2 regions of the Burkholderia sp. MSh2 genome follow, and region 1 is predicted to be linked to the other one. Evidence: predicted binding sites of a transcription regulator. Region 1 holds the regulator's gene; the other holds the start of a gene.

The links. Region 1 encodes HrcA, which represses chaperone genes, less so after heat shock. Its sites were predicted from a motif close to TTAGCACTCNNNNNNNNNGAGTGCTAA; they were not measured.
Region 2: the regulator HrcA is predicted to act here: its motif matches at 1,494-1,520, upstream of groES (co-chaperone GroES).

Annotation. Positions count from the first base shown of each region.
Region 1 covers NZ_JPGM01000008.1:117,742-122,146, forward strand. The annotation lists gene GQ57_RS43280 (hypothetical protein) at 242-403, shown strand; gene GQ57_RS07030 (RNA-binding S4 domain-containing protein) at 375-782, opposite strand; gene hemH (ferrochelatase) at 787-1,851, opposite strand; gene hrcA (heat-inducible transcriptional repressor HrcA) at 2,001-3,023, opposite strand; gene GQ57_RS07045 (NAD kinase) at 3,155-4,057, shown strand; gene recN (DNA repair protein RecN) at 4,077-4,405, shown strand, end outside.
Region 2 covers NZ_JPGM01000065.1:2,387-6,791, forward strand. The annotation lists gene GQ57_RS31005 (response regulator transcription factor) at 80-850, shown strand; gene groES (co-chaperone GroES) at 1,594-1,887, shown strand; gene groL (chaperonin GroEL) at 1,934-3,574, shown strand; gene GQ57_RS31020 (hypothetical protein) at 3,684-4,133, opposite strand; gene GQ57_RS44440 (hypothetical protein) at 4,138-4,326, opposite strand.

The DNA of each region.
Region 1 (4,405 bases):
GGTTGGGCGCCGCATTCTCCAATGCCGCGAAACAACCGCGCGCAGTGCCGGTGCATCGCCCGCAGCGCTCGCCGGACCGGGCGAAACGGCCTGTAACAACGCTTACCAGCCGGGTACTAGCTTGGCACAGGCACGCTGCACTACACTCCACTCAAGCGTCGAAAAAGCGTGTTTACCCTAGCTTACCGCCGCCTGACATCCACCTGGCGCCGTTTTCACCCGTCTTCTCGAGGGGAGTACCGTGAAACTGACCTTTGCGATATCGGTGGTCGCGCTGGTACTCATTGCCGGCACCACCACCATCTGCCTGTCGGGAGCCGTCACCGACCGCACGACCGAATACGGAAGTGCGCGGGCGACGTTCGACCAGATGTTCAGCTCCCACCCGAAAATCTGTCGATGATGCGGCGATCCCGCTTCGTCGGCCGGCCGTGCAGCTCGGCTGCCGGCTCGCGATACGTGCGGCGCCGCTCCAGCTCGGCGAGCCGCGCGGCCCGCCCCGCTGCCGTTTCCTCGTAAAGCGTCTGCGCGACGCTCGCGGGCCCGCGCAGGTCGCACACGCCCAGCACGGCAATGTGCCAGACGATACCGTCGATCGCAATCTCGACCTGGTCGCCGACCCGCACCTCCTTCGCCGGCTTGACCGCCGCGCCGCCGATCTTCACGTGCCCCTTGTCGACCGCGTCGGTCGCGAGCGAACGCGTCTTGAAGAACCGGGCCGCCCACAGCCATTTGTCGATGCGCAGCTTCGCGCCCGGTTCGGTCGAAATCCTGTAGTTCATCGCGTCAGCTCACGGTTTCGGGCTGCACCGTCCTGACGGGCCAGCCCTGCAGATTCTCGGCGACGATCTCCCCGAGCGCACCGATCCACGCCGACGCGCCGTTCAGGCACGGAATGCGGTGGAACGACTTGCCGCCGCCGGCGAGGAACTCGTCGCGCACTTCCATTCCGATTTCCTCGATCGTTTCGAGGCAATCGGCCGTGAAACCAGGACAGAACACGTCGGCCCGCCGCACGCCGGCCTCGCCGAACTCGCGCAGCGTCGGCGCCGTGTACGGCTGCAGCCATTCGGCCTTGCCGAAGCGGGACTGGAACGTGACGCGGCATTCGGTCGTCGACAGCCCGAGCGCGGCCATCAGCAGCGCGCCCGTCTGCTGGCACTGGTCGTGATACGGATCGCCGAGATCGAGCGTGCGCTTCGGCACGCCGTGGAAGCTCAGCACGAGCTTGTCGCCGGCCGCGAAGTCGGGCCGGCCATGCTGCGCCCAGTAATGGCGCACCTGCTCGGCGAGGGCGTGGAGATAGGCCGGATGGTCGGCGTAGTGCCGCACCGTGCGCACCTCGGGCTGGTTGCGCATGCGCGCGAGCGCCTCGAACGCGGCGTCGAAGGCGGTAGCCGTGGTCGACGCCGAGTATTGCGGATACATCGGCATCAGCAGCACGCGCTCGACACCCGCGCGCTTGAACTGGGCAAGCGCCTGGGCAATGTTCGGGCTGCCGTAGCGCATCGCATAGTCGACCAGCACGTGATAGCCGTTCGACGCGAGCAGGTGCCGCACGCTGTCGGTCTGCCGCTCGGTGTGCACGCGCAGCGGCGAGCCCTCGGGCATCCAGACGGCCGCGTATTTCTTCGCGGACGCGCGGCCGCGCAGCGGCAGGATCAGCGTGCGCAGCAACACCTGCCAGATGGCCTGCGGAATCTCGACGACGCGCGGATCCGACAGGAATTCGGCCAGATAGCGCCGCACCGCACGCGGCGTGGGCGCATCGGGCGTGCCGAGATTGATCAGCAGCACACCGATGCGATGGGCGGCCGCGGTACTCGAAGGCGGCTCAAGATCGAAACGCATGGGCAAGAACGTGCTCGGGGCACGGAACCGGACGGCCCTCAATTATAGCGGGCTGCCTCGCACAGGTCGGCTGGCCGTTCGGCCGACTGCCGGCGCATGCGCCGCCGCGGCACGATGACGGGGCGGGATCGGGCATGCGCCCGGCCGCGCTACTGCTGGCTCAGGGTCAGCGACAGCAGGCGCGCGGTGATGTCGACGATCGGTATCACGCGGTTGTACGCCATGCGGGTCGGGCCGATCACGCCGAGCGTGCCGACGATCTGCCCGTTCACCTCGTAAGGCGCGGTGACGACGCTCATTTCCTCGATCGGCACGAGCGTCGATTCGCCGCCGATGAAGATCTGCACGCCCTGGGCGTGGCTCGACACGTCGAGCAATTGCAGGAGGCCCGTCTTTTGGTCGAATACGTCGAACAGCTTGCGCAGCCGCGCCATGTCGGACGACAGATCCGCCACCTCGAGCAGGTTGCGCTCGCCGGAAATCAGCACGGTGTCCTCGGTGTCGGGCACCTCGGTGCTGGCCGTCACGGCCGCGTGCATCAGCGCGGTCATGTCGCCGCGCAACTGGTCGATCTCGTCGCGCAGGCGGCGGCGCACCTCGTCGAACGACAGGCCGGCGAAATGCGCGTTGATGTAGTTGGACGCCTCGGTCAGCTGCGACGGCGAGTAGTCGCGCGGCGTCGCGAGCATCCGGTTCTGCACGTCGCCCTCGGGCGTGACGATGATCAGCAGGATGCGCTTGTCCGACAGGCGCATGAACTCGATCTGCTTGAACACGTGGCTGCGGCGCGGCGTCAGCACGACGCCCGCGAACTGCGACAGGTTCGACAGCACGCTCGCGGCGGCCGCGACCACCCGCTGCTGCGGCTCGCCGGCCTGCAGCGTGTTCTGCACCTGCCGCGCGACGGCCTCGGCGTCGATCGGCGCCTCGACCGTCAGCATCGTGTCGACGAACAGCCGGTAGCCGCGCGGCGTCGGCACGCGGCCGGCCGACGTGTGCGGGCTCGACACGAGGCCGAGCTCCTCCAGGTCGGACATCACGTTGCGGATCGTCGCCGGGCTCAGTTCGAGCCCGGAGTAACGGGACAACGTGCGCGATCCGACTGGCTGACCGTCGGCGATATACCGTTCGATCAGGGTTTTCAGGAGGGTTCGTGCGCGAGGATCTAGCATGGTGGAAAATTTTAGCGCAACCTCGCGACCGCGGCGAGTGGCGTCGGCCACCGTTGTGCGGGCCGGCCCGATCCGGCCCCACGGGTGCGCCACCGGTTCTTTTCGTCAACGAGCTATGGTGTAATGCCGGCATGAAAACCGGCAATCAGTTCAACACCGTCGCGCTCGTCGGCCGAAGCAATACGCCCAATATCGCCGAGCCGCTCGCCACGCTGGCCGCCTGCGTCGCCAGGCGGGGCTTCGAGGTCGTCTTCGAAGCCGAGACGGCGCGCGAGATCGGCATCACCGGCTACCCGGCGCTGACCCCGGCCGAAATCGGGGCGCGCGCCGACGTGGCGGTCGTGCTGGGCGGGGACGGAACGATGCTCGGCATCGGCCGTCAGCTCGCGCCGTACAAGACGCCGTTGATCGGGATCAACCACGGGCGGCTCGGCTTCATCACCGACATCGCGGCGGCCGACATGCAGGCGCTCGTCCCGGTGATCCTGTCGGGCAAGTTCGAGCGCGAGGAGCGCGCGCTGCTCGAAGCCCGGATCATGCGCGACGGCGAACCGATCTACCACGCCATCGCCTTCAACGACGTCGTCGTGAACCGCAGCGGCGTCTCCGGGATGGTCGAGCTGCGCGCGTCGGTCGACGGCCGGTACATGTACAACCAGCGTTCCGACGGCCTGATCGTCGCCACGCCGACCGGCTCGACCGCCTACGCGCTGTCGTCGGCCGGCCCGATCCTCCATCCGCAGCTGGCGGGCATCGTGCTCGTGCCGATCGCGCCGCACGCGCTGTCGAACCGGCCCATCGTGCTGCCCGACGATTCGAAGATCGCGATCCAGATCGTCGCCGGGCGCGACGTGAACGTGAACTTCGACATGCAGTCGTTCACGTCGCTCGAACTGAACGACACGATCGAGGTACGCCGCTCGAAGCACACCGTGCCATTCCTGCACCCGATCGGCTACAGCTACTACGCGACGCTGCGCAAGAAGCTGCACTGGAACGAACACGCCTCGAACGAAGACGACAAGGCGTCCTGACGCCGCCCCGCCCGACACCATGCTCCGCCACCTCTCGATCCGCGACTTCGTCATCGTCGCCGCGCTCGATCTCGAATTCGACAGCGGCTTTTCCGTCTTTTCCGGCGAAACCGGCGCCGGGAAATCGATCCTGATCGACGCCCTTGCCCTCGCGCTCGGCGAGCGCGCCGACGCGAGCGTCGTGCGCAACGGCTGCGGCCGCGCCGACATCACCGCCGAATTCACGCCGCACGACCGCGTCGCGCGCTGGCTCGACGAACACGCGTTCGACACCGAGGACACCGTGATGCTGCGTCGCGTGATCGACGCCAACGGCCGCTCGCGCGCGTTCATCAACGGCACCAGCGC
Region 2 (4,405 bases), on a different contig from region 1:
AAAAACACGGTGTTGGCGGGGTGGGTCGATTGATTCCAGGCATTTGAAATTGATTGGGTCGATGAAGGCTGGGGGTGTTATGAGTATCTTGTTGGTGGAAGGGGATCCGGGGCAGGCGTCAGCATTTCAACAAGCGCTGCGAGGATCAAATCGTGAAATTTCGCTGGCTTGCGATAGTGCGCGTGCCGTTCAGTTCCTGAGACAGAAGGCCGTGGAGCTGGTGGTGCTCGACTGGCGCATTCCGGATGCCAATGGCTTGAACCTGTTGCACTGGATTCGCGCCCATCTCGGTGACGAGCCCATCGTGCTGTTTTTGGCTGCGAGAACACTCGAGGCGGATATCGCCGCCGCACTGGACGCGGGGGCCGACGAGTACATCGGCAAGCCTTTTCGCGAGATCGAACTGGTGGCCCGGGTCAATGCATTGCTGCGTCGAAATGGCCGGAATAAAAAATCCGACAGCAGAATCGAGGTTGGGGCATACGTGCTGAATCCGCTTTTGCGCACGATAACCCTGCACGGCAAAGTCGTCGACCTGACCGCCAAGGAATATGCGCTGGCATGCTGCCTGTTCGGCAATCTCGGCAACGTGGTCTCTCGGGATTCATTGTCGACGCTGGCGTGGGGGCGAACGCTGGATGGATCGTCACGCAGCCTCGACACGCACATCTATCGGCTTCGGCAAAAATTGGCGCTTCGACCCGAAAACGGAATGCAATTGAACGCCGTATATACGCACGGCTATCGGCTCGACATGATCGACGAGCATTTGATGGCGGACAATTGCGCCGTTCCCGGCCAGTTTGCGCAGCGTGCGATTTCCGGCGGGAGTGCGGCTGGCCTGCTTTAGAAAAAACAGATGACGGGCGCAACAGCCACCGTCGCGACGACGGTGGCTGGCGTTCGCGGGCGCAGCACGTTTGACGTTGATGCGCCGGAAGTCATGAAGAGGGTGGGCGCGCAGCCCTCGTACGGCACGGCATTTCAGGCATGCTGCCAATGGTTGGCGTTTGTGGCGGGTTGCTCCTCGCCCGGCAGCCCGTCGGCCCCGCAACGGATGGATGGCTACCCATTCCCGCGAATGGACGACCGGTAGCGGCGAGCTTTCATGCGTCGGTCGCGAGGCGCAAGGGCGACAAACTGCTCCGATCCTGGCACGACGCCATCGTGACCGGCTGCCTGCGCCGTGAGCGCGATTATGTTGCCGACCCTCATTTATTCGAACCTGGTTTGCCCGGGGTGTCCGGGAATCCCCTGAGTGTGGCTGCCCAGGCCGCATGGCCGCGGCGACGGGTCGCGCACGCGACGCCCGGTATCCTTCCGGTCGGGCCGTTGCCGAACCGAATTATTTCTAAGTTGTTGTTTTTCCTGACTCTTTCATGCCGTGTCAAGGCTTGTCCCCCGCGCGCAAGGTTCGGGGTCGAGCGTTCCCTGGCGCCCTGAAAATTCCTCCGCTTCCCCCTTCTTGAATTTGTCAAAACCCGTCCATATAATTAGCACTCGCTGCACGAGAGTGCTAACAATTCTCTGCCGGGCGATAAGCCGGGCAGATTCCCTAAGCGTTCTTCAATCTCAGTCAAGAGAGGAGTGAATATGAACCTTCGTCCTTTGCACGATCGCGTGATCGTCAAGCGCCTGGATCAGGAAACCAAGACCGCCTCGGGCATCGTGATCCCCGACGCCGCTGCTGAAAAGCCGGACCAGGGCGAAGTCCTGGCCATCGGCCCGGGCAAGCGTGACGACAAGGGCGCACCGATCGCACTCGACGTGAAGGTCGGCGATCGCGTCCTGTTCGGCAAGTACGCTGGCCAGACCGTCAAGGTCGACGGCCAGGAACTGCTGGTCATGCGCGAAGAAGACATCATGGCCGTGGTCAACGCCAAGTAAGCGTCCTCCGACGGTACATATTCCCAAGAATTCAAGGAGTTAGAAGATGGCAGCTAAAGACGTCGTATTCGGCGATTCCGCCCGTTCGAAGATGGTCGAAGGCGTGAACATTCTCGCCAACGCAGTCAAGGTCACGCTGGGTCCGAAGGGCCGCAACGTGGTGCTCGAGCGCAGCTTCGGCGGCCCGACGGTCACCAAGGACGGTGTGTCGGTCGCGAAGGAAATCGAGCTGAAGGACAAGCTCCAGAACATGGGCGCGCAAATGGTCAAGGAAGTGGCTTCCAAGACCAGCGACAACGCAGGCGACGGCACGACGACGGCAACCGTCCTCGCGCAATCGATCGTTCGCGAAGGCATGAAGTACGTCGCATCGGGCATGAACCCGATGGACCTGAAGCGCGGCATCGACAAGGCAGTCGCAGCGGCTGTCGAAGAGCTGAAGAAGATCAGCAAGCCGTGCACGACGAACAAGGAAATCGCACAGGTCGGCTCGATCTCGGCGAACAGCGATTCGTCGATCGGCGATCGTATCGCTGAAGCGATGGACAAGGTCGGCAAGGAAGGCGTGATCACCGTCGAAGACGGCAAGTCGCTGGCTGACGAACTCGACGTCGTCGAAGGCATGCAATTCGACCGCGGCTACCTGTCGCCGTACTTCATCAACAACCCGGACAAGCAAGTTGCCGTCCTCGACAACCCGTTCGTGCTGCTGCACGACAAGAAGGTGTCGAACATCCGTGATCTGCTGCCGGTGCTCGAGCAAGTCGCGAAGGCTGGCCGTCCGCTGCTGATCATCGCTGAAGACGTCGAAGGCGAAGCGCTCGCGACGCTGGTCGTGAACAACATCCGCGGCATCCTGAAGACCGTTGCGGTCAAGGCGCCGGGCTTCGGCGATCGTCGCAAGGCGATGCTGGAAGACATCGCGATCCTGACCGGCGGTCAGGTCGTCGCGGAAGAAACCGGCCTGACGCTCGAAAAGGCAACGCTGGCAGAACTGGGCCAGGCGAAGCGCATCGAAGTGGGTAAGGAAAACACGACGATCATCGACGGCGCAGGCGAAGCCGTGAACATCGAAGCACGCGTGAAGCAAGTGCGCGCGCAAATCGAAGAAGCGACGTCGGACTACGACCGTGAAAAGCTGCAAGAGCGCGTGGCCAAGCTGGCCGGCGGCGTGGCAGTGATCAAGGTCGGCGCTGCGACCGAAGTCGAAATGAAGGAAAAGAAGGCACGTGTCGAAGACGCACTGCACGCAACGCGCGCAGCTGTTGAAGAAGGCATCGTGGCAGGCGGCGGTGTTGCGCTGATCCGCGCTCGCACCGCGATCGCAGGCCTGACCGGCCTGAACGCCGACCAGAACGCCGGCATCAAGATCGTGCTGCGCGCAATGGAAGAGCCGCTGCGCCAGATCGTCACGAACGGCGGCGAAGAAGCCAGCGTCGTGGTGGCGGCAGTTGCTGCAGGCAAGGGCAACTACGGCTACAACGCAGCAACGGGCGAGTACGTCGACATGGTCGAAGCCGGCGTCGTCGACCCGACCAAGGTCACGCGCACCGCACTGCAGAACGCAGCTTCGGTTGCAGGCCTGCTGCTGACGACGGACGCAGCTGTTGCTGAACTGCCGAAGGAAGATGCACCGATGCCGGGCGGCATGCCGGGCGGCATGGGCGGCATGGGCATGGACATGTAATCGACTTCGGTCGAAGGTGTCCGGAGCGCGCAGCAATGCGCGTTCCAGCCAAAAGAAAAGACCCGCAGCGATGCGGGTCTTTTTTTATGTGTGCGCCGGGCGATCGGAATCAGAACCCCGGCAGGTAGCACGAAGCATCGTCGTCTTCATCGTGAAGACCATAACTGCACGCGAATGGGTCGTGCCAGCCGTTGTTGCGGCCGTTGTAGAGATAGGCCGTGGCGCCGTTCGATGCCCATGTCAGTGACGCGGTGCCGCTGGAATAAACGCGCCACCTCGCCGAGCTGCCGTCCGGGAACGATACGGTGCCGCTCGAATTGCAGGGCGAGTAGTAATCTTGGGCCACAAACTTGCCGTCAATCGGCGTCGCCCTGGAAAAGAATCGCTTCAGCTGGTCGACGGTTGGCGTGAAAGTCCTGCAGGCGTCCCTGGTCAGCGGATCGTCCGGGGTCGATGTCTGGCCGGATTGCTCGACTATCACGGTGCTTACCCCTCTCGCCTGGCTGACGGCGATCGGGGCGCACAACGCAACGGCGAAGACACATCGCGCTAGATCCATGGCGTCACTCCCACCGTGCGGTACTTGCTTCGGTCGCGTTCTTGCGCCCGACTTCCGGGTGCCGATAGACCTCTCTCATCTCGACTTTCAGCGTCTCGGACAATTCACGAACCAGCCATTGGAGCGATGCATTTTGTTCGGTTGTGACGCTTTCGTAGACAGGTTCCGCGTTTTTTTCGTCGGGATAGTACATGCCGACAAGCTCGATTCCGATTGCGTCCGAGTTGGATGGATAGCGGTCCGGAAACGCCTTACGAGATTCGTGACGATGG